Regions from separate parts of the Pseudomonas sp. LBUM1641 genome, predicted to be linked through region 2. Evidence: predicted binding sites of a transcription regulator. Region 2 holds the regulator's gene; each other region holds the start of a gene.
The links. The regulator sigma-54, encoded in region 2, starts transcription at its own class of promoters, with help from an activator protein. The targets are predictions, from matches to a motif close to ANTGGCATNNANNTTGCTNT.

Region 1 (9,922 bases), 630 kb from region 2:
GAAGAGTTCATCGAACTGCGCAAGAACACCGGTGATGATCGTCGTCGTACCCACGACATGAACACCGCCAACTGGATCCCTGACCTGTTCATGAAGCGTGTCTTCGATGACGGCCCGTGGACCCTGTTCTCGCCATCCGAAGTGCCAGACCTGCACGACCTGACCGGCAAGGCCTTCGAAGAGCGTTACGAGTACTACGAAGCCCTGTCCCAGTACCCGGGCAAGATCAAGCTGTTCAAGACCATCCAGGCCAAAGACCTGTGGCGCAAAATGCTGTCCATGCTGTTTGAAACCGGCCACCCATGGCTGACCTTCAAAGACCCGTGCAACCTGCGCAGCCCGCAGCAGCACGTGGGCGTGGTCCATAGCTCGAACCTGTGCACCGAGATCACCTTGAACACCAACAAGGACGAGATCGCCGTTTGCAACCTGGGCTCGATCAACCTGCCGAACCACATCGTCAACGGCAAGCTGGACACCGCCAAGCTGGAACGCACCGTGAACACCGCCGTTCGCATGCTCGATAACGTTATCGACATCAACTACTACTCGGTACCACAGGCGCAGAACTCCAACTTCAAGCACCGTCCGGTTGGCCTGGGCATCATGGGCTTCCAGGATGCGCTGTACCTGCAGCACATTCCTTACGGTTCGGACGCTGCGGTCGAGTTCGCCGACAAGTCCATGGAAGCGGTCAGCTACTACGCGATCCAGGCTTCCTGCGACCTGGCCGACGAGCGCGGCGCCTACGAGACGTTCCAGGGTTCGCTGTGGTCCAAAGGCATCCTGCCGCTGGACTCGCAACAGATCCTGATCGAGCAGCGTGGCCAGAAGTACATCGACGTTGACCTGAACGAATCCCTGGACTGGGCACCGGTACGTGCCCGTGTGCAGAAAGGCATTCGTAACTCCAACATCATGGCCATCGCACCGACCGCCACCATCGCCAACATCACTGGCGTGTCGCAGTCGATCGAACCGACCTACCAGAACCTGTATGTGAAATCGAACCTGTCGGGCGAATTCACCGTGATCAACCCGTACCTGGTTCGCGACCTGAAAGCCCGCGGCCTGTGGGACTCGGTCATGATCAACGACCTGAAGTACTACGACGGTTCGGTGCAGCAGATCGAGCGCATCCCGCAAGAACTCAAAGAGCTCTACGCGACTGCCTTCGAAGTGGACACCAAGTGGATCGTCGACGCCGCCAGCCGTCGTCAGAAGTGGATCGACCAGGCTCAGTCGCTGAACCTGTACATCGCCGGCGCATCGGGCAAGAAGCTGGACGTGACCTACCGCATGGCTTGGTACCGTGGCCTGAAAACCACTTACTACCTCCGTGCCCTGGCCGCCACCAGCACCGAGAAGTCGACCATCAACACCGGCAAGCTGAACGCTGTTTCCAGCGGCGGCAACCACGGTGATGATTCGGTTCTCGCGGCACCCGCCGGTCCAGCGCCAGTGCCAAAAGCCTGCGCGATCGACGAGCCGGATTGCGAAGCTTGCCAATAAGCTGAGCCGGTCCCGGGCTTGAACGCCCGGGATTGAAAAACCCGATAAACCCCGACTGCATAGGGTTTATCGGGTTTTTTCGTTTAACGCCCTAGAGGAACGCGTACGCAATACCCTGCTTTGGCGAGCCGCCCCGCCGGCCCCACAACTCGACTTGCCCACCAATCACCGCCATTGAATGACGATCATAGGCCACGACACCCAGCTTGCCGCTCGCCAGTTCACTGCTTGAGGAGTTCCTGTAGAGCCCCTTCAGCCCAAGGCGATCCAGCGCCTCGTGTGGCATTTCGCCGTTGTTCAAGCTCTGCATCGCATGGGCAAAACTTCGTTGCGCATCACCCGGCCTGTCGTCCAGACCATTTCCTTCCATCTGCGCACGCTTGGCACTCGCGGCAAACATGAAGTTTGCATCGGTCATCATCGCGGGATCATCGCCTTTAAACTGTGCATACGCGGCGGCCTGCTTGAGTTCGTCCTTGGACAAATCAAGCTCGAAGCCGTCCCGCATTTTCACGTGATAACCATCCCCCGTCTCTTTCACCTCCTTGAAAACGTCCGTGGGTTTCTGACCGTACCGCATCATCGCCCCCTTTATCGCGGAAACGGTGACGCAGTTGCCATCAGGGCCCTGGCTGAAGCCACTCCAGATATTGTCCGGTGTCTTTCCAGGATTGCTGTTGTCGGGCTTGTAGTTGAAATGCCTTGAACCTTCGGTCAGCGGCTTGTTGCTCATGGGCTCGCTGGGGCCAAAATCATTTCTGTTAGCCCCGCCCCCACCGCCGCCGCCACCCCCTGGCGATGGCGATGGCGATGGTGCCGGTGCAGGAGCTGGCGCAGGGGATGGTGGCGTGTCGTCCGAGTCCGGAAACAACATCTTCAGCAGTTGTTTGAGAAACTCAAGCCACTGCCCGGAAGCCTCTTCAATCAGCTTGTTGAGGATTTCCCTGAATTTCTCGTCACCGATCTCCCCGCGCACTTCGTTGAGCTTGTCTCGCAGATCTTGCGCGAGCTGGCCCTTGGACGTTTTCTCGGCGTCATCCAACGCTGTGAGCAGCTTTTTGACCGTTTCCTCGTTAGAGACACCCTTGTTTTCTTCATCGTCCGACCGATCTGGCTTCGCAATACCCCCACCTGAAAAACTCACGCCCCCGATGACACCACCTGAAACCGACACACTCGCCATAGCCTGCTCTCCACCCGTTGACCTCAGCCTTCTTGGCTTCGTGGGTGGAAAAACAGCCGTAGGCCGTTCCGCCAAAACCATGTCATCCCATGACAGCCCGGGACAATCGGCAGGCAAAAAAAAGCCCCTCGACCGAGGGGCTTTTCCAGTGTTGCGGCTTAAAGCGACAGCATCAGGTCATCTGGATGATGGTCTGCATGATGGTGCTCTGGGTGGAGATGGTCTTGGCGTTCGCCTGATAGTTGCTCTGGGCCTTGATCAGGTCCACCAGCTCGTTGGTCAGGTTGACGTTGGAGTTCTCCAGGGAGTTGGCCACGATCGAACCCAGGGTACCGACTTGCGGGGTATCAAAACCCGGCTGGCCCGACGCGAAGGTTTCTTTCCAGGTGGTGCCGCCGGCTGGCTGCAGGCCCTGCTCGTTGTTGAAGCTGGCCAGGGAGATCTGGCCGATGGCCTTGCTCTGCTGGTTGCTGAAAGTAGCGAACAGTACGCCGCTGCCGTCGATTTTCAGCCCGGTAATTTGACCGGTGGCGTAACCGTCGGTGGTTGGCGGGTTGCGGTAGGTAGCCGAGTTGAACTGGGTGATGTTCGCCATGTTGACGGCCACGCCGTCTGTATTGGCGGCCGCGCCGTTAGGCGTCCAGACACCATTGACCAGGGCGCCCGGCTTCCAGTCGGAAATGGTCAGGGTGGTGTTCGAAGCGGTGGCTGGCGGGGTGATGATGCCCGAGAGCTTGCCGGCGGTATCAAACGACAGCGTCGAGGCAACAGGCGCCTTCACGTCAGCACCGGTGCCACTGATCGGCGAACCGTCAGGGTTGCGCCCATCGATCAGGGTGTAGGACTTCCAGGTGTTGGAGTCTGTCTTCACCAGGTACTGCACCATCGGATGCGAGTTGCCCTGCGTATCGTAGAGCGTGGTGGAGTATTGAGTGGTGAAGGTCTCCGACTTGGTCGGATCAAACGGGGTCTTGGTCTGGTCGATCACCGGCGAGGACGAATTCAGGTTACTGGTGGAGTCCACCTTGCTCGAAGCCTTCGGCGGCAGGTACGACAGGTTGAGCTGAAGGTCGGTCAAGCCGCCCTTCTGGATGTTGCCATCGGCGTCCGCCGCGTAGCCTTGCAGGCGTGAGGTGCCGGTGTTGTTGGTGATGTAGCCGTCCTTGTCGGCACGGAAGGCACCGTTACGGGTGTACTCCAGCGAACCGTCGCTGCCTTTCTGCACGAAGAAGCCGCCGCCCTGGATCGCCATGTCCAGCGTGCCGCCACTGTTGTTGACGTCACCCTGGGTGAACTGCTGGGACACTGCTGCCAGGTTCACACCGTTGCCGATGCTGTTCTGGCCGGTGCCCAGCTTGGACGCCGCGTAGATATCCGAGAATTCGGCACGGGACGACTTGAAGCCGGTGGTCGCGACGTTGGCGATGTTGTTACCGGTCACGTCCAGTTGTTTGTTGGCCGCATAGAGGCCGCTAAGGCCGATATTAAAAGACATTGTTCTCTCCTTTTGCCGTATCTAGCCGGCTCTATGTACCGATAGTCTGAATTTGCGACAGCTTGATGCTGCCCATGCCGCCCGCCAGGTTGAGCAGCATTTCGCCGCCGGTCTGGCTCAGGGTCACGCTGGTCACCGTTGCCGGCAGCGAGGTGAGCAAGGCAACCGAGTCGCCCTTGTCATTCTTGGTGGTGGCATTGAAGGTGTAGGTGCCGGCCGGTGCCGTCTCGCCCGCATCGTTCTTGCCGTCCCAGACAAAGCTGGAATTGCCGGCGCTCTGGGCACCCATGTCGAGGGTGCGAACGACGTTGCCGTCCTTGTCGGTAATCTTGACCGAGACGTTGCCCGTCGCCGCCGTCACTGCCACGGAGCCGGTCATGCTCTTGCTGGTGTCGACCATGGACTTGTCGGTCTGGGTGATCACCGAGCGACCCACCAGCGACGAAGCCTGCAGTGCCTGCGAGGAGCTGAAGTTGCTGGAAATCGCATTCACCGAGTCGTTCAGGGTGTTGATGCCTTCCAGGCTGCTGAACTGCGCCAGCTGTGCCACGAACGCGCCGTTGTCCTGGGGCGACAGCGGGTTCTGGTTTTTCAGCTGGGTGACCAGCAGTTGCAGGAACGCGTCCTTGCCCAACGACTGGTTACCCGTCGCCGACTTGGCCGCGTCGCCGACGCTGCTGTTATCTGTCGCAGTCTTGACCTTGGAATTGAAAAGGTCCTGGACCGCCGTGTTCGTCGAACTGGTATCAACAATGGCCATTATTTGGCGCCCCTTATCACTGACCCAGGGTCAGGACCTTCTGCATCATGGTTTTGGCGGTGTTCATCATTTCCGCGTTGGTCTGGAACGAGCGGCTGGCGGAAATCATGTCTGCCATTTCCTCGACCACGTTGACGTTGGGGTAGTACACGTACCCTTTTTCGTTCGCGGCAGGGTGGTTCGGCTCGTAGCGGGCTTCGAGATTGCTTTGGTCTTCGACTACACCAAGCACCTGCACGCCCTGGCCTGCGGCATCCTGGTTCTGGAACAGCGAATCGCCGCTACCGCTCTGGCCGCCTTGACCGCCCTGGAACATGGTGGCGAACACCGGGTGCCGGGCACGGTAGGTCTGGTCAATGCTCGAAGACACGGTCTCGGCGTTGGCGATGTTACTGGCGACGGTGTTGAGGCGCGTGGTCTGGGCGCTCATGCCACTACCGGCAATATTGAAAACACTGGCGAGGGACATGGCTTATTCTCCACGCAGGGCTGACATCAGCCCTTTGAATTTGCTGTTGAGCAGGGTGAAGCTGGCCTGGAAGTTCACCGAGTTCTCGGCGTAGGCCGATTGCTCCAGTTGAGCGTCCACGGTGTTCTGGTCGATCGACGGTTGCATCGGCGTGCGATACAGCAGCGACTCGTCACCATTGCCCAGGCCTTGCGCTTCGATATGACGGCTGTTGGTCATGTTCAGGCCGAAGGTGCCGTTCTTGGTCTTGTCTTGCTGTGCGGCGAGCACGGCAGAGAAGTCCAGGTCCCGAGCCTTGTAGTTCGGGGTGTCGGCGTTGGCGATGTTGTTAGCCAGGACTTCGGCACGCTGGGCGCGGAAGCCCAGGGCTTGTTCGTGGATACCGAGCGCTTTATCGAAGCTGATGCTCATGGCGGAAACCTTTAGGGGCTGACCTGCTTTTCGTAACAGGGTTATAGCAATCGGCATGCCAATTCTTTTGAGGGCCGTATTACAAGGGTTTGCGGGGCAATTGCCGGCGGCAATGCCAGAAAAGCGGCAAAGGGTTTCCGCGAAACGCCAGTAAAGCGGCAAATGAGGGTTTGCCGCTTTGCGGCCATAAAAAAAGGGAGGCCTGTGCAGGCCTCCCTTTTTTGTTCAAGCATTCATCACTTGGCCTGGTAAATGATCCCAGGACTGCACTGCACCATCTGGTAATGATCCGGCAAACCGTTCAGCGCCTCGGAAGCGCCAAGGAACAGATAACCACCGCGCTTGAGGGTGCCGTGGATACGCAACAGAATGTCTTTCTTCACCTCGGCCGAGAAGTAGATCAACACATTGCGGCAGAACACCATGTCGAACTTGCCCAGGCTGGCGTAGCTGTCCAGCAGGTTGAACGAGCGAAACTCGACCCGGCTCTTGATCGGCGCCTTGACCGCCCAACGCCCCGCGCCTTTAGGATCGAAGAAACGCTGCAAGCGCTCCGGAGACAACCCGCGCCCCAGTGCCAGGCTGTCGTACTCACCGGTCTTGCAGTTGGTGAGCATGGTGCCGGACAAATCCGTGGCCACAATTTGCGCCCCGGCCTTCAACTGGCCCATGTTGGTCCGCTCGAACTCATCGATGGACATCGAAATCGAATACGGTTCCTGCCCCGACGAACAGGCGGCCGACCAGATGCGCAGGCGCTGGCCCGGTGCGGCCTTGATCGCCTCAGGCAGCACCTTGTTCTTGAGCACTTCAAACGGATAGGTATCGCGAAACCACAAGGTTTCGTTGGTGGTCATGGCATCGACCACCATCTCCTTGAGCCCGCTGCGCGGCTGGCCCTGGATCCGTTGCACCAACTCCCCGAGGGACTTGATGCCCTGCTGCTCCATCAGTTTGTTGAGACGGCTGGATACCAGGTACTGCTTGTTTTCACCGAGCAATATGCCACAGGCTTTTTCCAGGAAGACCCGGAACTGTTCGAAATCCAAATTACCCGTAGACAATGATACCGCCTCTTAAATCGTGTGACCGCCAGGGAAAAGGCCCCTAGCCGTGATCTGCTGCCTTGATCCGGTCGACTACCCGGGATGCCAGGTCATCAGGGCGGAATTTGGCCAGGAAGTCATCAGCACCGACCTTCTTGACCATCGCCTGATTGAATACACCCGACAACGAAGTATGCAGGATGATATGTAATTTTTGCATGCGTGGGTCGTTGCGTATCTCGGCCGTGAGGGTGTAGCCGTCCATTTCCGGCATCTCGATGTCGGAGATCATCATCAGGAATTCTTCTTCCGGCTTCTTGCCCTCGTCCACCAGCTTGCGCAGGTAATCCAGGGCCTGGCGACCGTCATTGAGCGCCACCACTTCAACGCCAACCGTCTGCAGGCAACGGGACACCTGTTTGCGCGCCACCGAGGAGTCATCCACCGTCAACACCCGCAGCGAGATCGCCTTGTGCGCGGTTTCGGCGTCTACCACACCCACCGAAATCGCCTCCGAGGTCGGGGCCACTTCGGCGAGGATTTTCTCCACGTCGATGATTTCCACCAACTGGTTGTCGACCCGCGTCACCGCCGTGAGGTAGTGATCGCGGCCGGTGCCCTTGGGCGGCGGATGGATCTCTTCCCAGTTCATGTTGACGATGCGCTCCACCGAGCGCACCAGGAAACCCTGGGTCTTGGTGTTGTACTCGGTGATGATCACAAACGGGCTCTCGCGGTCCTGCAAACCCGCCGAACCGGTGGCCATGGCCAGGTCAAGAATCGGGATGGTCGCGCCACGAATATTGGCCACACCGCAAACCACCGGGCTGGACTTGGGCATTATTGTCAGCTTGGGACACTGCAGCACTTCCCGAACCTTGAAGACGTTAATCCCGTACAACTGCTTGCCGTCCAGACGGAACAGCAGCAACTCCAGGCGATTCTGCCCCACCAGCTGTGTGCGCTGGTTTACTGAATCCATTACACCGGCCATGCCCAGACTCCTACGCTAAAACTTAGGGGTACGACGCGTACCCAACACTAAACGGCACGAGCTTTGCTTTTTTATTGGCCATGGACATCAAAACGACAGTTTCCCGACGCTCCCGATCCCCACAGTACCGCAGATTACTCTGCGCCTCGATGGCGTTGCTTGCCTTGGCTACGGGCCAGCCGGCCCGCGCCGATAACGTCACCTTGCCTGATCTACTTATCGGCGTCACTCAAGGCTTTCTTGAGTTCACTGTAGAAGATTATCTGGCGACGACCCAGACACCGGGCCGCTATGAAATCCAGGTCAACCAGTTGGATCCGCGCCTGCGCATGCCCATGTGCGACAAGGAATTGACAGCCTCCCTGGAGAGCCCCGCCCAACCCATCGGGCGCGTGACCGTGAAGGTGCGCTGCGAAGGCGCCTCGCCCTGGACGGTGTTTGTACCGGCCCAGGTCAAATTGTTTCGCGACGTCGTGGTGGTGACCCGCCCGCTGAAACGCACCGGAATCATTGGTTATGAGGACGTTGCGATGCGCGAACGGGACATCAGCCAAATCAATCAGGGCTATCTCACGTCCCTGGACCAGGCGCTCGGGCAAAAACTTACCCGACCAATGGTTGCCGACCAGGTGATTACCTTGGTTCATCTTGAGCAGGCCGAAGTGGTGCGCAAAGGTGACCAGGTGGTGATCTCCGCCAGCAGCGGCGGCCTGAATGTAAAAATGCCGGGGGAAGCCCTGTCCAATGGCGGCATGAGTGAGCAGATTCGCGTGAAGAACCTCAACTCCAACCGCGTGATCAAGGCCCGGGTGACGGCACCGGGGCAAGTTGAGGTGGCTTTATAGATCACTGGCATCGGACGCCGGCTTTTCCTACACTGTGCGCAAAGCGGTATCGCGTATAGGTTTATTGTCAATCGAGCCTAAAGTTTGTCCGGGTATGGCCGAAAACATGGCAAGCGTCCAAATACCCAGAGGTTTTTTAACATGGTCATCGATTTCAGTCGTTTGAATAACGCCCTGCCAACGCCCGGATCTTCGCGCACCAACGGTGCCAAAGACAGCGTTGAAGCCAAGTCCCAGCCTCTGCCTGCCAAGACAGAACAGGCCGGTGCCAGCCAAAGCGGGGAATCGGTACACCTGAGCAATGAGGCTCAACAGTTGCAGAAGGTCACTGACTCGCTGAGCGATCAACCGGTTGTCAACAAAGCCCGCGTGGCCGAATTGAAGCAGGCGATTGCGGATGGCAGCTATAAGGTCGACAGCAACCGTGTAGCCAGCAAGCTGCTTAACTTCGAAGCTGAGCGCTAGGCAAAGGCCTGCGCCAGGCTTTTGGACGCTTAAACCCCAAGGCCAGCCATGCACGACGAAAACTTGCTACAACTGATCATTGAAGACCTGCCTCCTGCACAGCAGTTGCTGGAGCTACTTCGGGAAGAGTCCCTGGCCCTGTTCGGCCGGGACATGCGCATGCTGGAAGAAATCCTGGCGCGCAAGCAGTCGCTGATCGTCCTGCTGGAACAGCACGGCAAGAAGCGCAGCCAGATTCTCCTCAGCCTGGGCCTCTCGGCCGACCACAAGGGCCTGGAGCAACTCGCCAGCCACTCCACGGTGGGCGACCAGTTGCTGGCCCAAAGCAAAGAACTTAACCAGTTGCTGACCCTGTGCCAGGAAACCAACATTCTCAACGGCCAGGCGATCCAGCTTCAGCAAGCCACCACCGCCAATCAGTTGCGTATCCTCCACGGCGGCGAGCCTCCGGCCCTCTACAACGCTCAAGGCTCTACCTCGCGCCTGGCCAAGCCAAGCACCCGCAGCCAAGCCTGAAACCAGCTTAAGCGCGCCCTATCCAAGGCGTGTCACATGCTGGCAAAATGAAAGCACTTGCGTGTAGTCGTATTTTGTCTGGAGATGGAAGAACCGTGTTCAACGCCCCTAACGCGGAAGATGCTCCGCAGCCACCCAAGGTACTCACCACGCCGCTGGAAATCGCTGGCACCTTGCGGATGCTGCAAGAGAGCCATGATCCGCTGATCATCACCTTCCACGAACG
Region 2 (9,922 bases):
GGACCCGGTGAGTATCGGCCAGCGTGCCGCGCAACGTGCTGCCAGCCGCCTCGGCGCACGCCCGGTGCCGACCTGTGAAGTGCCGGTGTTGTTCTCGGCGGAACTGGCCGGCGGTTTGTTCGGCAGTTTCCTGGGGGCGATTTCCGGCGGCAACCTGTACCGCAAGTCGTCGTTCCTCGAGGGTGCGATTGGCCAGAAGCTGTTCCCGGAATGGCTGACCATCGATGAGCGCCCGCACCTGATGCGCGCCATGGGCAGCTCGTCGTTTGACGGTGATGGCCTGGCGACCTATGCCAAGCCGTTCGTCGAGAACGGTGAGTTGGTGTCCTACGTGCTGGGTACTTACGCCGGTCGCAAGCTCGGCCTGCCAAGCACCGCCAACTCCGGCGGCGTGCACAACCTGTTCATCACCCATGGCGATGAAGACCAGGCGGCGCTGCTGCGGCGCATGGGTCGTGGCTTGCTGGTCACCGAGTTGATGGGCCATGGCTTGAACATGGTTACCGGCGACTACTCTCGTGGCGCGGCGGGTTTCTGGGTAGAAAACGGCGAGATTCAGTTCGCGGTGCAGGAAGTGACCATCGCCGGCAATATGCGCGACATGTTCAAGCAGATTATCGCGGTGGGTAATGACCTGGAACTGCGCAGCAACATCCGCACCGGTTCGGTGTTGATCGAGAAGATGACCGTTGCCGGCAGCTAACCCGCCGAAAGACGCTGTAAAAAAGGCGCGCCATCCACTGGATGGCGCGCCTTTTTTTGTGCCTGGAACTCCGAGGGATTTGCTCAGGCTCTTGTTTTGATTCTCAATATCATTTAATAATAAATATCATTACCGAGTGAGTGTGGATCATGAGTTCTGTCCTGCATGAGGATCCCTACCTGGAAAGCTGGCGTTGGATGAGTCGTCAGATTCGCTGCGGCCTTGATCCCGACGAGCCCCGCCTGATCGAACATTACCTGGCCGAAGGCCGGTACCTCGCCTGTTGCACCGCGACCCACCCGTGGACTATCGGCGAAACCTCATTCCGCCTGCTGCTCGACACCGCCTCCGATATCGCCTTGCCCTGGCACTGGCGGTCCATGTGCCTGGACCAGGCCTGGCGCCCGTTGCGCGACCTGGAAAAACTTTCCCACTGTGCCTGCCGCCTCAAGCGCTGGCAGAGCTTTGCCTGGCAATTGGCGACCTGCGAATTGCTGCCGTCCATTTCTGTTTCTGACCTGGTGCAAGGATCTTCCGATGAGTGACACCCGTATCGAACGTGACAGCATGGGCGAACTGCAAGTGCCCGCCGAGGCCTTGTATGGCGCGCAAACCCAGCGTGCGGTGAACAACTTTCCCATCAGCCAACAGCGCATGCCGGCGCAGTTCATTCGTGCGCTGATCCTGGCCAAGGCTGCGGCGGCCAAGGCTAACGTTGAGCTGAAACAACTGAGCGAAGCCCAAGGCAAGGCCATCGTCGATGCTGCCCAAGGCTTGCTGGAAGGTGACTTCATGCAGCACTTCCCGGTGGATATTTTCCAGACCGGCTCTGGCACCAGTTCCAACATGAACGCCAACGAAGTGATTGCGACCCTCGCCAGCCGCTTGCTGGGGGAGCCGGTCAACCCCAACGATCACGTCAACTGCGGCCAGAGCAGCAACGACATCATCCCGACCACCATTCACGTCAGCGCAGCGCTGGTGCTGCATGAGCAAACCCTGCCGGCACTGCTGCACCTGGTGCAGGTGATCGAGCACAAGGCCGAAGAGGTGCACCGCTTCGTCAAGACCGGGCGCACTCACCTGATGGACGCCATGCCGGTGCGCATGAGCCAGGTGCTCAATGGCTGGGCCCAACAGCTCAAGGCCAATATTGGCCATCTGCAAGACCTGCTGCCAAGTTTGCAGGCGCTGGCCCAGGGCGGCACTGCCGTCGGCACCGGGATCAATGCGCATCCGGAGTTTGCGGCGCGCTTCAGCCAGCAACTGAGCAGTTTGACCCAGGTCCAGTTCACGCCAGGCAAGAACCTGTTTGCATTGATCGGCTCCCAAGACACCGCCGTCGCGGTCTCCGGGCAGCTCAAGACCACCGCCGTGTCCTTGATGAAAATCGCCAACGACCTGCGCTGGATGAACTCCGGCCCATTGGCCGGCCTCGGTGAAATCGAGCTGGAAGGACTGCAACCGGGCTCCTCGATCATGCCGGGCAAGGTCAACCCGGTGATCCCGGAAGCCACTGCCATGGTTGCCGCACAAGTCATCGGCAATGACACGGTGATCACCATCGCTGGCCAGTCCGGCAACTTCGAACTCAACGTGATGCTGCCAATCATCGCCCAGAACCTGCTCAGCAGCCTGGAATTGCTGGCCAACTCCAGCCGCCTGCTGGCCGACAAGGCCATCGCCAGCTTCAAGGTCAACGAAGCCAAGCTCAAGGAAGCGCTGTCGCGCAACCCGATCCTGGTGACCGCACTCAACCCGATTATCGGTTACCAAAAGGCCGCCGAAATCGCCAAGAAGGCCTATCAACAAGGCCGCCCGGTGATTGATGTGGCGCTCGAACACACCGACTTGCCCCACAGCCAACTGGAAATCCTGCTGGATCCGGAAAAGCTCACGGCCGGCGGCGTGTAATCACCGACCCTGCTTTGGAGGCTCACCATGGAGCACTGGAAACGCACGATCGAACGGGCCAATCGCTGCTTTATGGCGGGCGAGCTGGTAGATGCCCGCGAGGCCTATCTGCAAGCCCTGGCCCTGGCTCAAGTGTTGTTTGAGCGCTGGGCGGATGCCGACGAAGCGGTGGCGGCTTGCGTCATTTCTCATCACAACCTGGCAGACCTGCACCTGCGCCTGAACCAGCCGGAAGAAAGCGCGGAATACCTCTGCGCCATTCACCAGCGCTTGTTGCAGACGATGCAGGACACTCGCCTGAACCCGCAATTGCGGGAAGCGGCCCTGCGCCAGAGCAGCAAGACCTACGTCGAGCTGCTGAATTTCATCAGCGATCACGGTGAGTACCCGCGTACCCACCGGCTGCTGGGCAGCAACGTGGCGCCATCGGATGCGTCGACCCGCAACAGCCCTTTTTATGGAGCTCATTGATATGTCCTACACTTTGCCGGCCCTGCCTTACGCCTACGATGCCCTTGAACCGCATATCGACGCGCAAACCATGGAGATTCACTACACCAAGCACCACCAGACCTACATCAACAACCTCAACGCGGCTGTCGAAGGCACCGAGTTTGCCGGTTGGCCGGTGGAGAAACTGGTATCCAGCGTCCAGCAGTTGCCGGAAAAACTCCGGGCAGCGGTAATCAACCAAGGTGGTGGTCACGCCAACCATTCGTTGTTCTGGGCTGTCATGTCGCCCAAGGGCGGTGGCAAACCGGACGGTGCGCTGGGCAAAGCCATCGACGAACAGTTGGGTGGTTTCGATGCGTTCAAAGACGCCTTCACCAAAGCGGCCTTGACCCGTTTCGGCAGTGGCTGGGCGTGGTTGAGCGTTACCCCGCAAAAGACCCTGGTGGTGGAAAGCAGCGGCAACCAGGACAGCCCGCTGATGAACGGCAATACGCCGATCCTCGGCCTGGATGTTTGGGAGCACGCTTATTACCTGCTGTATCAAAACCGCCGTCCGGAATACATCAATGCTTTCTACAGCGTTATCAATTGGCCTGAAGTTGCCGGACGCTACCAGGCTGCGCTGGGCTGAAACTCCTCTATAACAAGATCTAAGGCCGACTATGGGCACTGAAACACTGGCGATCAGCAGCGTGCGAATGTTTCGCTATGCGTTTGGCTCGCTGCTGCTATTGGCAGGAACTGCATTGCTGGTGGCCCAAGGGCTGGCCTGGCTGGACCTGGAACCCCGCATCCTGCGAGCCTTGGAGGGTGGCGCCATTTGCGCGCTTGGCACTGCCTTGGGCGCCGTGCCGGTACTGGTGATTCGCCGGATGCCATTGGCGGTGAATGACACGCTACTCGGTTTCGGTGCCGGGGTGATGCTGGCGGCGACCGCGTTTTCGCTGATCGTACCGGGTATCGCGGCGGCAGAAAGCCTGGGGCTGACGCCTTGGGCCGCCAGCGGCTTGATCAGTTTCGGCATCATGCTGGGCGCCTTCGGGTTGTATCTGGTGGATCGCAAGGTCTCCGGCGCCAGCCCGGAAATGCTGGTGGGGAGCCCGGAGCATCCGGTGATACCACCGCGCATCTGGCTCTTTGTGTTCGCCATCATTGCCCACAACATTCCCGAAGGCATGGCGGTGGGGGTCTCGGCGGGCGGTGGTATGCCTGACGCTGACAGCTTGGCCATGGGCATTGCCTTGCAGGATGTGCCGGAAGGCCTGGTGATTGCGTTGGTGTTGGCCGGCGCGGGTATGTCGCGGGTCAAGGCGTTCCTGATCGGCGCGGCGTCAGGCTTGGTAGAGCCGGTGTTTGCGGTGCTGTGTGCCTGGCTGGTAAGCCTGGCGGAGGTGCTGTTGCCGTTGGGGCTGGCACTGGCGGCAGGGGCGATGCTGCTGGTGGTGACTCACGAAGTCATTCCCGAGTCGCGGCGCAATGGCCATGACAAACTCGCCAGCTTGGGGCTGTGTATCGGGTTCTGTTTGATGATGGTGATGGATACAGCATTGGGGTGAAGCCGCATCCGGCTTCACTCGGTCACATGAAGGCGGGATTACTCGCCTTCGTCGAAGTAGTTATTGATCAACTTCACCAGCGCATCCATCGCTTCCTGCTCTTGCTCGCCTTCGGTCTTCAGATGAATCTTCGTGCCCTTGCCTGCAGCCAGCATCATCATGGCCATGATGCTTTTGCCGTCGACCATGGATTCGGGGGTGCGTCCCGCGCGAATCTGGCAAGGGAACTGCCCGGCGACGCCGACGAACTTGGCCGAGGCCCGGGCGTGCAGGCCCAGCTTGTTGATGATTTCAATTTCCAGAGCGGGCATCGCGGAGGTGTTCCTTTCAGCTGAGGTCGCGGTGGCGAACCTGGACGTTCTTGAGGGTTTGTTGCAGCACCTGGCCCAGGCGTTCGGTCAGGTAGACGGAACGGTGGTGGCCGCCGGTGCAGCCAATGGCGATGGTGACATAAGCCCGGTTGCTCGCCGCAAAACGCGGCAGCCACTTGAGCAGGTAGCTGGAGATGTCCTGGAACATTTCTTCCACATCCGGTTGCGCCGCCAGGTAATCGGCCACCGGTTGGTCCAGCCCGGACTGATCGCGCAGTTCCGGCTTCCAGTACGGGTTGGGCAGGCAGCGCACATCAAACACCAGGTCGGCATCCACCGGCATGCCGCGCTTGAAGCCAAACGACTCCACCAGGAAAGCGGTGCCCGGCTCCGGCTGATTCAGCAGTCGCAGCTTGATCGCATCCCGCAGTTGATACAGGTTCAGGCTGGTGGTGTTGATCTTGAGGTCGGCCAGGTCAATGATCGGCCCCAGCAGCTTGGTCTCGTCCTCGATGGCTTCGGCCAGCGAACGATGCGGGCTGCTCAGCGGGTGGCGTCGACGGGTTTCGGAGAAGCGCTTGAGCAGCGTTTCTTCATCGGCGTCCAGGTACAGCACATCACAATGAATGTGCTTGGCCCGCACTTCTTCGAGCAGTTCCGGAAAGCGGGTGAGGTGGCTGGGCAGGTTGCGGGCGTCGATCGATACGGCGACCAGCGGTTGCGCCAGCTCAGTGTGAATCAGTGCGCGTTCCGCCAGTTCCGGCAGCAGGCCAGCGGGCAGGTTGTCGATGCAATAGAAGCCGTTGTCCTCAAGAACATTGAGAGCCGTGCTTTTACCTGAGCCGGAACGGCCGCTGACGATGATCAAACGCATGATTACTGCCCGTTTTGTTCATCCAGGACAACCTGATAGAGCGCCTCATTGCTGGGGGCACTGCGCAGTTTGTCGCGTACTTCTTTGCGGTCGAGCATGCTGGCGATCTGCCGAAGCAGTTCCAGGTGCGCATCGGTGGCGGCTTGCGGGACCAGCAGTACAAACAGCAGGTCAACCGGGGCGCCGTCGATGGCGTCGAAATCGATAGGGGCGTCCAGGTGCAGCAGGGCGCTGACTGGTGACTCACAGCCTTGCAGGCGGCAGTGAGGAATAGCGATGCCGTTGCCAAAGCCGGTCGAGCCGAGCTTTTCACGGGCAATCAGGGCCTCGTACACAGCTTGCGTATCCATTTCGGGCACTTCGCGGCCGATCAGGTTGGCAATTTGTTCGAGGGCGCGCTTTTTACTGCCGCCCGGCACGTTCACGAGGGAACGGCCGGGGGTCAGGATGGTTTCAAGTCGGATCATGGGTGGGGAGTGTTAGCGGCCAGTGCCTTGAAGAAGGCTCTGCTGCTTTTCCTTATGCTTTTTAAGTTGGCGGTCAAGCTTGTCTGTGAGCAAGTCGATTGATGCATACATGTCTTCATGTTCGGCATTGGCGACCACTTCGCCACCAGGTATCTGAAGTGTCGCTTCAATTTTCTGCTGAAGCTTGTCGACCTTCATGATGACCTGCACGTTGGTGATCTTGTCGAAATGGCCCTCAAGCTTCCTCAGCTTCAGCTCGACGTATTCGCGCAATGGAGGGGTGACTTCTACATGGTGTCCACTGATGTTGACTTGCATACAGCTTCTCCTTCGTTGCCAGTGCATAAAGCGACGGGTAGGAGTACCCGCCACTGGAACGCTATGGCCCGCCCGTCACATCAAACGTTTACGCTCGCTGGAAGGCGCGATCCCAAGGGACTCGCGGTACTTGGCGACGGTTCGACGGGCGACCTGAATGCCTTGTGCCTCCAGTAAACCAGCGATCTTGCTGTCACTCAACGGCTTTTTCTGATTTTCCGCGGCAACCAGTTTTTTGATGATCGCGCGGATCGCCGTGGACGAGCATTCGCCGCCTTCGGAGGTGCTGACGTGGCTGGAGAAAAAGTATTTCAGCTCATATATACCCCGTGGGGTATGCATGAATTTCTGCGTGGTCACCCGGGAAATCGTTGATTCGTGCATGCCCACCGCCTCGGCGATGTCGTGCAGTACCAGCGGCTTCATCGCTTCATCGCCGTATTCCAGGAAGCCGCGCTGGTGCTCGACGATCTGGGTGGCGACTTTCATCAGGGTTTCGTTGCGGCTTTGCAGGCTTTTGATGAACCAGCGGGCTTCCTGCAATTGGTTGCGCATGAAGGTGTTGTCGGCGCTGGTGTCGGCGCGGCGTACAAACCCTGCATATTGCGGGTTGACCCGCAGGCGCGGCACCGATTCCTGGTTCAGCTCCACCAACCAGCGTTCGTTGTCCTTGCGCACGATCACGTCGGGCACGACGTATTCGGCTTCGCTGGACTCGATCTGCGAGCCCGGGCGCGGATTGAGGCTCTGCACCAGCTCGATGATCTGGCGCAGGTCATCTTCCTTGAGCTTCATGCGGCGCATCAGCTGGCTATAGTCGCGGCTGCCCAGCAAGTCGATGTAGTCGGTGACCAGGCGCTGCGCTTCGGCCAGCCATGGAGTCTTGGCCGGCAATTGGCGCAGTTGCAGCAACAGGCACTCGCTGAGGGTGCGGGCGCCGATGCCGGCGGGCTCGAACTGCTGGATGCGGTGCAGGACGGCTTCGATTTCGTCCAGTTCGATGTCCAGTTCCGGGTCGAAGGCCTCGAGGATCTCCTCAAGGGTCTCGTCCAGGTAGCCCTGATTGTTGATGCAATCGATCAGGGTCACGGCGATCAGGCGATCGGTGTCGGACATCGGGGCCAGGTTCAGTTGCCAGAGCAAATGGCTCTGCAGGCTCTCGCCGGCGGACGTGCGGGTGGTGAAATCCCACTCGTCATCATCGTTGCTCGGCAGGCTGCTGGCGCTGGTCTGGTAGACGTCTTCCCAGGCGGTGTCCACGGGAAGCTCGTTGGGAATGCGTTCGTTCCATTCGCCTTCCTCAAGGTTATCCACCGTAGGGGCGGTTTCCTGATAGGAGGGTTCCTGTACGTCGGGGTTGGGCTTTTGCTCGATGTTGTCGGCCAGCGGGTCTGCATTATCGAAGTCGTCGCCTTCTTCCTGGCGTTCGAGCATCGGATTGGACTCCAGGGCCTCCTGGATTTCCTGTTGCAGGTCCAGGGTCGACAATTGGAGCAGGCGGATGGCCTGTTGCAGCTGCGGTGTCATCGTCAGCTGCTGGCCCATTCTCAGGACTAGCGATGGTTTCATGGCAGGGGCTTAACACCTTATTCGCCGGCGCAATGCGCCATCCACGACAGGGCGCGTGAGCGCCAAACATAAGCAAATTATATGCCTGATATCGGGGGCTTTGCCTAGAGCGCGGTAACAATAAAAATACTGATGTTTTTATTGACTACCGCGCTCCATGGCGAATGGCCTGATACCACCGTGTTTACAGGCGGAACTCGTGACCCAGATACACTTCCTTGACCAGTTCGTTGGCCAGGATAGTGGCGGAGTCACCTTCGGCAATCAGCTGTCCATCGTTAACGATATAGGCGGTTTCGCAGATATCGAGGGTCTCGCGGACGTTGTGGTCGGTGATCAATACACCGATGCCCTTGGCCTTGAGGTGATGGATGATCTGCTTGATGTCACCGACCGAGATCGGGTCGACACCGGCGAAGGGTTCGTCCAGCAGGATGAACTTCGGCGCAGTGGCCAGGGCGCGGGCGATTTCCACACGACGACGCTCGCCGCCGGAAAGGCTCATGCCGAGGTTGTCGCGAATGTGGTTGATGTGGAATTCCTGCAGCAGGCTTTCCAGCTCTTTCTTGCGCCCGGCGCGGTCGAGTTCCTTGCGGGTCTCGAGGATGGCCATGATGTTGTCGGAAACCGACAGCTTGCGGAAGATCGATGCTTCCTGGGGAAGATAGCCGATACCCGCCTGCGCACGACCGTGCATAGGCTGGTGGCTCACGTCCAGGTCGTCGATCAGGACGCGGCCTTGATCGGCCTGCACCAGACCGACGATCATGTAGAAGCAGGTGGTCTTGCCGGCACCGTTGGGGCCGAGCAAGCCGACGATCTGCCCGCTGTCGATCGACAGGCTGACATCGCGCACGACCTGACGGCTTTTATAGGCCTTGGCCAGATGCTGGGCTTTCAGGGTTGCCATTAATTCGCCTTCTTCGCGTCAGGTTTCGGCGCCGGCTGGGCTGCGCCCGGTTTCTGCTTCGGCTGGATAACCATGTCGATACGCGGCTTCGGCGTGCTGATTTTCGAACCGGTGGCACGACCGGCCTGGGCAATCTGCTTCACCGTGTCGTAGACGATTTTCTCGCCGTCGGTGGTGTTGCCGTCATTGATCACGCGGGCCTGGTCGATCAGCACGATACGGTTTTGCTGGGCGTGGTACTGGATCGTCTTGCCGTAGCCTTTGACCGGTGTAGGGTCGCCGACTTTCTGCAATTGTTCAAAGTACGCCAGGTTGCCGACCGAAGTGACCACGTCGATATCGCCTGCGGGGGTGCGAGTCAGTGTCACGGTATTACCCGTCACTTTCATCGAGCCTTGGGTGATGATCACGCTGCCGGTGTAGGTCGCGATACCTTGCTTGTCATCCAGCTGCGCATCGTCAGCCTGAATGTGGATCGGTTGCTGGCTATCGTTCGGCAGAGCCCAGGCGCTCACGCTTCCCAGTGCTGCGCCCAGGCCGAGCAAAATAGGGAGGGTTTTAACGAGCCTCATACTGTCCTCTTACGTTCGATAGCAGGTGTATCCTGCTTTCTTTCAAATACGCTTTCATTCCCTTGCCAGTCGATACACCGCCAGCGCCGTCAATTCTAACGTCTTGCTCGGTCTGCGCATATTGCTTCTGTGGGAATACGGTCATGCGACTGCTGGTAATAATGGTCTGGCGGTCCTTGGCGTCGGTACGGGCTACGCGAACCGAGTCAATCAATTCCACTTGGGTGCCGTCAGGGTTGACTTCGCCACGCTCGCTGGTGACGTGCCACGGAAAT
Region 3 (9,922 bases), 710 kb from region 2:
CAGTTGCAGCTGGGAGACGCCCAATGAGCCCGTTGATTCGTGGGTTGAGCTGTGTGGTGTTGCTGGGCAGTGCGCTCGGTGGTTGCGCGACCCATCCCGACAGTAACCTTGCCTTGCAACAAGCGAGCAGTGACTTCCAGAAGGTCAAGGAAGACTCGAACGTGCTGCGTATCGCGCCCAAGGACGTGATTCGCGCCGGTGAGTCCCTGGCCCGTGCCGACCGTTTCTCCAGCTTCTGGGGCAGCGGTGCCGATGTGGCGCATTACGCCTATCTGAGCCAGCGCTACAGCGCGATTGCCCGGGAACACACCGAGCAGGCACTCAATCAGGAGCGCGGGGTCAAGCTGGAGCTGGAACGCCAGCGCCTGCAACTGGCCCTGCGTGAAGCCAAGCTGGCCAGCGTGCAGCAACAGGGCAAATGGATTGAGGCGCAGATTTCCAGCCTGACCACCGTCCAGCCTGATCGCGGGCTGGTGATGACGCTGGGTGACGTGCTGTTCGACACTGGCGAGGCAGAGCTGCAAAACTCGGCCAACCGCACGGTGCTCAAAGTCGTACAGTTTCTGCAGTTGAACCCCAAGCGCGTGGTGCGCATCGAGGGTTACACGGACAATACCGGTGGCGAGCCGGAAAACCTCAAACTGTCCCGGGACCGCGCCCAAGCAGTGGCGGATCTGCTGAGCGACTTGGGCATCGATGAAAAACGCATCCAGGTCGAAGGCTACGGCGATCAGTACCCGGTTGACGTCAACGCTTCGGAGCGTGGTCGGGCGCAGAACCGTCGGGTAGAGATTGTGTTCTCCGACGAGAAAGGCCAGCTGGGCGCTGCTCGCTAAACCTGTTGTTCAAGGTGAAGGGGTGATTCCTGTGGAAGCTGTCGAGCCTCAGCGAGGCTGCGATAGGATCGCCTCGGTGGACCTGCGAGACCGCAGCGCCTGCATCGCAGCCTCGCTGAAGCTCGACAGCTCCTACAATTGGTTTGTGGTGTCATTGATAGAATGTTTCAAATAGCCCGGTCGCTGATCGGGTTTTTTGTGCCCGCGATTCAGTTCGCAACCCTTACAGTTTTTTCTATCACTGCCGCCCGCGCTCGACTATTGTGGCAACTGTCCCCGTACACTTCTAAACTGTGCCGGTATGTTTCACACAAAAATAAAATACCCGTGAAATCGAGTGCTGCGTCATGACCAATCTGTTGCTCTACCAACGTATCGCCCAGCAACTGGCTGAGGATATCCGCCGCGGTGTCTATCAACCGGGCGAGCGCGTGCCTTCGGTGCGCAAAATGAGCTCCCAGCTCAACGTCAGCCACGCCACCGTGTTACAGGCCTACGCGAACCTGGAAGACCAGGGTTTGATTCGCGCGCGGCCGCAGTCCGGGTATTACGTGCACCAGACGCCTGCGCTCACCGCGCCGACGCCGGACATCGCCCGGGTCGAGCGTCCAGGGTTGGTCACCCGCAGCAGCATTATTCAGCAGGTGTTGGTCGAATCCCGTCGCGAAGGTGTGTTCCCGCTGGGAGCCGCCGTGCCGAGTGTCGACTACTTGCCGGTGCGTGCGTTGCATCAGCAACTGGCCAAGGTCACGCGCTTCCAGAGCCCGCGGGCGTTCAGCTACATGTTCAGCCCGGGTTTTGAACCGCTGCGGCGCCAGGTGGCAATCCGTATGCGGGATGCCGGGGTGGTGGTCGATCCGTCCGAAGTGGTGATCACCCACGGGTGTGTCGACGCATTGCAGATGTCGTTGCGGGTATTGACCCGTCCCGGCGACTTGATCGCCGCCGAGTCGCCGACCTATTACGGCTTGCTGCAACTGGCGGATTTGCTCGGCCTGAAGGTCATTGAAATCCCCAGCGACCCGGCCACCGGCATGAGCCTGGAAGCCCTGCAACTGGCCGCCAACCAATGGTCGATCAAGGCTCTGGTGCTGACCACGCGCCTGAGCAATCCCCTGGGCGGCACCATGCCCGAAGAGCGGCAGAAACAGTTGCTGCGCCTGGCCTCGGATTTCGACATCCAAGTGGTGGAAGACGATATCTACGGCGAACTGATGTTCGAGCTGGGCCGCACCAAAGCCCTGAAAGCCTATGACCGCCTGGACCGGGTGATCTACTGCTCGAGCTTTTCCAAGACCTTGTCACCGGGCATCCGCATCGGCTGGATGATTGCCGGTAAGTACCAGCAGGAAATCCAGCGCCTGCAAATGTTCAGCACCCATTCGGCCTGCAGCGTGACCCAGATGGGCACGGCGGCGTACCTGGAAAACGGTGGGTACGACCGGCATTTGCGCTATATCCGCCAGGAATACCGCAAGAACCTCAGCGCCTTCCAGCTGGCAGTGCAGCAATACTTCCCCGAAGGCACCCAGATGACCCGGCCGACAGGCGGCTTTATCCTGTGGGTCAGTTTGCCGGGACGGGTCAATACCCAGGAACTGCACGTGCGCGCATTGCAGCAGGGCATCAGCATTGCACCGGGGCTGATCTTCAGTAATACGGAACAGTTCAACCACTGTATTCGCCTGAACTGCGGCACGCCGTGGAACCGCGAGGCCGAGCGCGCGTTGATGACCCTTGGCATGCTGGCAAGCCAGTTATGCCAGGAGACTGCAGCGGGTTTATGAGGCGTGGAAAGGGGACACGAAGGGTAGCTGGCTAATTACCATGCTTGTCATACCGTCCTCAACAAGCGAGCATATGGCCTTCTGCCGTTAATGCTGCTGGCGATATGACTTATACCTTTCCTGCTGCGCTGCTGGTCTGTCTGTTAAGCCTGGGGAACGCTGGCGCCGTCCTGGCGGCTCCTGCCGGTGAAACGGCGCCTGCGGCCAGCACCCAGCAAAAAGTAACAGCAAAAAAAGCCGCTCCCGTAAAGAAGGCACCGGTGGCAAAGAAAGCTCCGGCAAAGAAAGCCGCGCCTACTAAAAAACGTGCGCCTATCGCCAGCAAATCAAAATCGGCCCACGAAGTGGCCAAAACTAAGTTGCCGCCGGCAGAGCTGGATTTGAGCCTGCCGTCCAATATGGTCCGCCACCTGCAACCCCTCGGCACCATGCCGCAGCCAAAGAACGTGCCGCTGCTGCCGCCGATGTTTGCCGAGAAGCCCACGGATAACAGCGCGTTCCAGATCAACGGGCGCCTGCTCAGCAATGAAATGCAGCTGCAATTGCGCAACGAAGAACGCCGCGAAGTAGAAGGTGCGGCGCTGGATTTCGAATTCAAGCAATAAACCCGACGAGTAAAAGTGACGCGCACTCCTGACCTTCTGTCGCAGACTGGTCAGTCACTTTTGTTTTGGGTGAAAAACCCCTGTTAAGCCAATTTAAAACGTCTGTTTAAGGGCGTAGTCTTACGTGGCCATCAACACTGAGTTGTCGAGGATCTGTTCGTCATGAAATGCCGTGAAGGCTGTGGCGCTTGCTGCATTGCTCCATCCATCAGTTCTCCGTTGCCGGGAATGCCTGCCGGCAAACCTGCGGGCGAACGCTGCCTGCATCTTTCGGTCGAACAACTGTGCCAGTTGTTTGGTCAGCCAGAGCGGCCGGCGGTGTGCAGTTCGTTCCAGGCGGATATCGAGGTCTGTGGCAACAGCCAGGCAGAAGCGATCAAGTTGATCGGCTGGTGGGAACAGATGACCGCGGCTTAGTGGGCTGTTCAAAGTACTGAACTTCAACAATAAGGAATAAGACCATGGGTTCACTGAAACGAATTGCTGTGTTGTGCGGTTTTACCGTGATGTTTGCTGCCGCAGCGCACGCTGAAGACTGGCAGACTGCCAAGGATGAAGACGGCATCAAAGTGTCGTTGAGTGAAATTGCCGGCTCCAAATACAAGGCTTATCGCGGTGTGACCACCATCAAGGCACCGCTGGCCAAGATCCAGGCGTTGCAGGAAGACGTGGCCGGGGCCTGTTCCTGGATCCACGAATGCAAATCGCAAAAACTGCTTAAGCAAGAAGGTGACAAGAGCTGGACCTACACCCAGTTCAAGGCGCCGTTCCCGGTTACCGACCGTGACTCGATCCTGGAAATCACCACCACCAAGGCCGCTGACGGCAGCGTGACCCGCAAGCTGTTGGAAGTGCCGACTTACCAGCCCGAAGTCAAAGGCTATGTGCGCGTAGCCCAGGTTGACGGTTACTGGAAGCTGGTACCTAAAGGCGACAACCTGACCGAAGTGACCTACCAGGTGCACACCGAGCCAGGTGGCAGCGTGCCGTCGTGGTTGGCCAACAAGTTTGTGGTGGACGCACCGTTCAACACCTTGAAAGCTTTGAAAGAACACGCTGAAAAATAACTGCAGCTGATCAGGTGCCTCCTGCCTTGAGTGGAACGATTTCCAAGCCCTCAAGGTCCAGATAGAGGTAAGCCCACCCATGGGTTTTATCGAGGAGGCTCTGATGCCAAAGTGGAACGTTTCCTTCACTGATGATCATGGTGAGTCGGTAGTCGAGCAATTCGAATGTGAGCAAAAACCGACCCTTGAAGAGGCTGCGCGCCTGGTTCGCGCCCGCGTGTCTCCGGTGCTGAAGGAATTGGATCTCAACGATCTCGAAGGGCGGATCGCCGAACCGACGGTGAAGATCCTGAAAGATCAAAACAGCATTAAAGACCTCAAGGTCGACCCCGCCGCCTGAACATTTCCTGTACGCCCTTAAACAGACTCTGGTGGAGCTGAAAGCTTCGCGTTACTCTGCAATCGAGATCAGCGAATGAATCGCTAAGGTCTGGTCTTGTCAGCTACATGCTTGTGTCCCAGCGGCGACGTCATTGCCGTAACACCCGCGCCGTTACAGCGCGGGCCTTGGGAAGCACGGAAAGTCTATCCATCGGTTTGAGGAGGACGTTTCATGAGCACAGCCTATCAAGAAGACATCAGCACCAACGTGTTGCGCCGCATGAAAGAGGGCGGCTTTGACTTCTCACGTTTCCACCCCATCGAGTTCTACGCCATTTTCCCGGATGAGGAACGTGCGCGCCGGGCTGCGGGTCGGTTTCGTGGGGAATCCCTGAATGCCCAGGTCAGCGCGCGGGATGACGGCGCCTGGTACCTGGAACTGAGCAAAATCATGTTCGCCACCTACGACGGCATAGGAGACTTCGAGCAGGACTTTGAGGCGGTGGTCGAGCCCTTGGGCGGGATCATTGAGGGATGGGGCGTCAAACAGGAGGTGCGTGGGTTACCCATGTAGCGGCATGAGCAATAACACAGCGTATCGGCTGACCTTTGGGTCGGCCGTTTTTGTTTCTGGCTTGGGAAAAAACCTGCACAAAAAAAAGCCACCCGAGCAGGGTGGCCAAAGGGAAGATCGGAGCGAAGGGGAACCGATCGGTACATGCCGTATCACGTTACCCATCAAGCAAAGGGTGAGGCTGTAGGACATGTCCTGTTCAGCCGATGGAGGTGATTATCCCCAGGGTTTGCCGGGCAGTGAAATCAACTCTGACTATGCTGGTGATAGTCATGGCCTGCATTTCAATGAGGCGTCGCCCATGACAGCGGGCATTTGCTGCACCGGGATGGTGCGGTGAGACCTGCGCCTATATCCAACTGATTGATACTTAAGTGTTTATGCCGCTGGCACGGGCCTTGCGATGGTTCTGGCGTCCGGGTGACAAGGAGTACGGCATGATCCGCACTTATTACGATGAGATGTACGACGGGGCAGGGCTTGTGCGCCCCCATTACCGCGAATTCGCCCGCTGGTTGGCCGAGACGCCTGCGGAACTGCTGGCCCAGCGCCGGCGTGAAGCCGATTTGCTGTTTCACCGGGCCGGTATCACCTTCACGCTGTACGGCGATGAGCAAGGCACCGAGCGCCTGATCCCCTTCGACACGATTCCCCGCAGCATCCCGGCCAGTGAGTGGCGGATCGTCGAGCGCGGCTGCATCCAGCGGGTCAAGGCGCTGAACATGTTCCTCGCCGACCTCTACCACGAACAACGGATCATCAAGGCCGGGATCATCCCTGCCGAGCAAGTGCTGGCCAACGAGCAATACCAGTTGGCGATGCAGGGCCTGGACCTGCACCGCGATATCTATTCCCACATCTCCGGCGTCGACCTCGTACGCGATGGCGACGGTACTTACTACGTCCTCGAAGACAACCTGCGCACCCCCAGCGGTGTCAGCTACATGCTCGAAGACCGCAAGATGATGATGCGCCTGTTCCCCGAGCTGTTTGCTGCTCAGCGCATCGCACCCATCGATCACTACCCCAACCTGTTGCTCGACACCCTGAAAAGCTCCAGCCCGTTGGATAACCCCAGCGTGGTGGTACTTACTCCGGGGCGTTTCAACAGTGCGTTCTTCGAACATGCGTTCCTGGCCCGTGAAATGGGCGTGGAACTGGTGGAAGGCGCCGACCTGTTTGTACGTGATGACCGTGTGTTCATGCGCACCACCGACGGCCCCAAGGCGGTGGATGTCATTTACCGCCGCCTCGACGACGCGTTCCTCGACCCGCTGGCCTTCAACCCGGACTCCATGCTCGGCGTGCCGGGCCTGCTGGCGGCTTACCGCTCGGGCAATGTGGTGCTGGCGAATGCCATCGGCACCGGGGTGGCGGATGACAAGTCGGTGTACCCCTTCGTCACCGAGATGATCCGTTTTTACCTGGATGAAGAGCCGATCCTGAAGAATGTTCCGACGTTCCAGTGCCGTAATCCCAGTGAACTGTCCCACGTGCTGGCCAACCTTCCGGAACTGGTGGTGAAGGAAACCCAGGGCTCCGGTGGCTACGGCATGTTGGTCGGCCCGGCCGCCTCGGCGGCGGAAATCGAAGCCTTCCGTGCACGCATCAAGGCCAAGCCCCACGCCTATATCGCGCAGCCAACCCTGTGCCTGTCCACCTGCCCGACCTTCGTCGAAAACGGCATCGCCCCGCGCCACATCGACCTGCGCCCGTTCGTGTTGCAAGGCAAGGAAACCCGCGTAGTGCCGGGCGGCCTGACCCGTGTGGCCCTGCGGGAAGGTTCGCTGGTGGTCAACTCGTCCCAGGGCGGCGGCACCAAAGACACCTGGGTGGTCGAGGATTGAAATATGTTGAGTAGAACTGCCTCGGATTTGTATTGGATGTCGCGCTATCTGGAGCGTGCGGAAAACCTCGCACGGATGCTCGATGTCAGTTATTCGCTGTCGCTGATGCCCCAGGACGGGCGCGGCGATGGCTTGCATGAACTGGCAATGCCGCTGCTGATCACCGGCACCCTCGACGATTACCGCGAGCGTCACGGTGAGCTGCACGCCGAGCGCCTGCTGCACTTCTTCGCTCTGGATGCGGCCAACCCGGCGAGCATCTACAGCTGCCTCGGTGCGGCGCGGGCTAGTGCTCATGCGGTACGTGGGAGAATTACCGCGGACATGTGGGAAAACATTAACGCCACCTGGCTGGAAATTCGCGACATCGCCCAGCAAGGCCTGAGTCGTTACGGCATGAGTCGGTTCTGCGAGTGGGTCAAGGAGCGCTCCCACCTGTTCCGTGGTGCCACCTACGGCACCATCATGCGTAACGACGCTTTTCGTTTTATCCGCCTCGGTACCTTTATCGAACGGGCCGACAACACCCTTCGCCTGCTGGATGCCCGCTATGAAATGGCCGGCGACCAGGCCGAAGCGGTCACCGATGGCACCGCCCACGCCTACTATCAGTGGAGTGCGCTCTTAAGGGCCTTGTCCTCTTTCGAGGCCTACACCGAGATCTACCGCGACGCCCCAGGCGCCCGGCAAGTCGCCGAGCTGTTGCTGCTTCGCGCCGACGTGCCGCGTTCGCTGCGGGCGTGCAGTGAAGAGATCGACCAGATCCTTGGCAGCCTGCCCGGCATCAACGGTCGCCCGGCCCAGCGCCTGGCGGCCGAAATGGATGCACGCCTGCGCTTTACCGCAATCGACGAAATTCTCGAGGAAGGCCTGCACGCTTGGCTGACCGACTTCATCCCCCTCGTGCGCGAGCTGGGCGATGCTATTTACAGTTCCTACCTGGAGGCGGCATGAGACTTTCCATCAGCCACGAAACCACCTACCACTACGAAGACCAGGTGCGCGCCAGCATCCAGTACCTGCGGCTCACGCCCCACGACAGCGAGCGCCAGCACGTCCTTAGCTGGCAGCTGGACCTGCCCCGGCCGGTGCGGGCGCAACTGGACCCGTTCGGCAATATCCTGCACGTGCTAACCATGGACGAGCCCCACGAAGCCATCATCATCGGCGCCCGTGGCCAGGTGGATATCGACGAATTGCGCGAAGCCGAACATGAAAGCCAGTCGGCGTTTCCGTTCCTGCGCTGCACCCGTTTGACTGAGCCGGACGATGCCTTGCGCAGCTTTGCCGAAAAGCATTGCCACCAGCGCCGCGACCGCAGTGCGTTGATTGATTTAATGCATGCGCTGAACCAGTACATGACCTACTCGCCAGGCTCTACCGAAGTCGACACCTGTGCGGCCAAGGCGTTTGCCGGGCGTGCCGGGGTGTGCCAGGACCACACCCACGCCTTCCTCGCCTGTGCCCGTAGCCTGGGCATTCCGGCGCGGTATGTGTCGGGGTATTTGTACAGCGAAGACTGCGAGCACCTGGCCAGCCATGCCTGGGCCGAAGCCTGGTTGGATGACGCCTGGTACAGCTTTGATGTGACCAACCAACTGGCCCGGCCGGAACGGCATTTGAAGCTGGCGGTGGGCCTGGATTACCTGGACGCCTGCCCGGTGCGGGGCATGCGCCGTGGGGGAGGGCATGAGCAGATGCATGCCAAGGTATTTGTGGCGCCGACACCGGTGATTTCGGTGCAGCAGCAGTAGGAATCCGGGAGAGAGAGGGAGCTTTGTGTAGCAGGAAAGCTCTCTGTGCCAGGAAAGCTTTTTGTGGCGAGGGAGCTTGCTCCCGCTGGGCTGCGAAGCGGCCCCAAAGCATGCCCCCGAGTTCTGTCTGGCGAAATGTGATTGTCTGATTGGGGCTGCTGCGCAGCCCAGCGGGAGCAAGCTCCCTCGCCACAGATTTACCCGAGCCTTAAGGCTGCTTTCTGCCCGCCATATGCTTCAAGTACCCCACCAGCAGATCCAGGTCCGCATCCGGCAGCACACTGGCCGCAAACGCTGGCATCTTCGCCTGTGGCCAATGCCGCATGCCTTGCGGGTCGCGAATGTAACGCTTGAGGAAATCCCCGGCGAAATATTCAGTGGGGTTGTAAGGAATATTCAGGTCTGGCCCCACCTGCGCATCGCCGGCCCCGTTGAGGCGATGACACGCCAGGCAGTTCTTCTGGAACAACGCGAAGCCTTGATTTACCGGATCGTCCGCCGCCAGTTTCGGGTCCGGTAGCAACGCCGGGAAGCGCTCCGCAACCGTTGTCATTTGCTTGATTCCGGAGATCTGAAACGGCCATTGTTCAGGGCTGATATGCCCGGCCTGCGGGTCCGTCCACACCAGATAAAACGGCCCGGCACTGGGTTTGCCGTCCGCCAGCGGCGGCCAGGGATGCGCCGGATCTTCTACCGCCAACCAGGCCTGCGAGCCGCTTTTTGACAGCAGCGGCGCCGCCGCAAGTTCTGCGGCAAAGCCGTCAAGCGCCACCGCCTGCAGATGATTTTCCGGCTTGATGCCGGGCAACAGTGCGGCCAGCGGTACCGCGCGATACGTCATGTTGCGCTTGTAGGAAACGTCATCAACGATCTGCACCGTCTGCGCATCCGGGCGCTTGAGCAGCTCGGCGGTTTCCCAGGTTTTACGGGTGTGATCCAGCTCGATGGCCAGCTGTGCGGCAGACGCCGGCAGGGCCAGCAGCAGGGTTATGAGGACGATGATCTGTTTCAAGGAAGGGCCCGTGTTTGAGTGACGATGCGGGTATCACGATACCGCAAAACCACCTGAAACCGGCGCGCAAAACGGCAGCCCCTGACGGGATCGCTATGCGCAATATCCCGAAAGGCGCT

Region 1: a site for sigma-54 is predicted at 5,874-5,893, ahead of flgB (flagellar basal body rod protein FlgB). Genes of this name have one in related genera too.
Region 3: a site for sigma-54 is predicted at 5,576-5,595, ahead of ACA046_RS24255 (circularly permuted type 2 ATP-grasp protein). Genes of this name have one in related genera too.

Annotation. Positions count from the first base shown of each region.
Region 1 covers NZ_CP166815.1:5,384,158-5,394,079, forward strand. Annotated here, with positions in the region: gene ACA046_RS24685 (ribonucleoside-diphosphate reductase subunit alpha) at 1-1,512, shown strand, start outside; gene ACA046_RS24690 (hypothetical protein) at 1,604-2,695, opposite strand; gene flgE (flagellar hook protein FlgE) at 2,868-4,190, opposite strand; gene flgD (flagellar hook assembly protein FlgD) at 4,222-4,950, opposite strand; gene flgC (flagellar basal body rod protein FlgC) at 4,967-5,419, opposite strand; gene flgB (flagellar basal body rod protein FlgB) at 5,423-5,830, opposite strand; gene cheR (protein-glutamate O-methyltransferase CheR) at 6,067-6,894, opposite strand; gene ACA046_RS24720 (chemotaxis protein CheV) at 6,938-7,870, opposite strand; gene flgA (flagellar basal body P-ring formation chaperone FlgA) at 7,951-8,715, shown strand; gene flgM (flagellar biosynthesis anti-sigma factor FlgM) at 8,857-9,180, shown strand; gene flgN (flagellar protein FlgN) at 9,229-9,696, shown strand; gene ACA046_RS24740 (flagellar brake protein) at 9,792-9,922, shown strand, end outside.
Region 2 covers NZ_CP166815.1:6,011,256-6,021,177, reverse strand. Annotated here, with positions in the region: gene pmbA (metalloprotease PmbA) at 1-703, shown strand, start outside; gene ACA046_RS27725 (FagA protein) at 853-1,248, shown strand; gene ACA046_RS27720 (class II fumarate hydratase) at 1,241-2,617, shown strand; gene ACA046_RS27715 (DUF2753 family protein) at 2,645-3,088, shown strand; gene ACA046_RS27710 (superoxide dismutase) at 3,090-3,701, shown strand; gene ACA046_RS27705 (ZIP family metal transporter) at 3,733-4,626, shown strand; gene ACA046_RS27700 (HPr family phosphocarrier protein) at 4,665-4,937, opposite strand; gene rapZ (RNase adapter RapZ) at 4,954-5,811, opposite strand; gene ptsN (PTS IIA-like nitrogen regulatory protein PtsN) at 5,814-6,278, opposite strand; gene hpf (ribosome hibernation-promoting factor, HPF/YfiA family) at 6,291-6,596, opposite strand; gene ACA046_RS27680 (RNA polymerase factor sigma-54) at 6,672-8,165, opposite strand; gene lptB (LPS export ABC transporter ATP-binding protein) at 8,350-9,075, opposite strand; gene lptA (lipopolysaccharide transport periplasmic protein LptA) at 9,075-9,647, opposite strand; gene lptC (LPS export ABC transporter periplasmic protein LptC) at 9,634-9,922, opposite strand, start outside.
Region 3 covers NZ_CP166815.1:5,297,574-5,307,495, reverse strand. Annotated here, with positions in the region: gene ACA046_RS24295 (DUF4398 domain-containing protein) at 1-27, shown strand, start outside; gene ACA046_RS24290 (OmpA family protein) at 24-836, shown strand; gene ACA046_RS24285 (aminotransferase-like domain-containing protein) at 1,184-2,623, shown strand; gene ACA046_RS24280 (translation initiation factor 2) at 2,728-3,228, shown strand; gene ACA046_RS24275 (YkgJ family cysteine cluster protein) at 3,391-3,645, shown strand; gene ACA046_RS24270 (START domain-containing protein) at 3,690-4,295, shown strand; gene ACA046_RS24265 (hypothetical protein) at 4,375-4,635, shown strand; gene ACA046_RS24260 (ribonuclease E inhibitor RraB) at 4,849-5,190, shown strand; gene ACA046_RS24255 (circularly permuted type 2 ATP-grasp protein) at 5,628-7,037, shown strand; gene ACA046_RS24250 (alpha-E domain-containing protein) at 7,041-7,991, shown strand; gene ACA046_RS24245 (transglutaminase family protein) at 7,988-8,791, shown strand; gene ACA046_RS24240 (c-type cytochrome) at 9,000-9,803, opposite strand.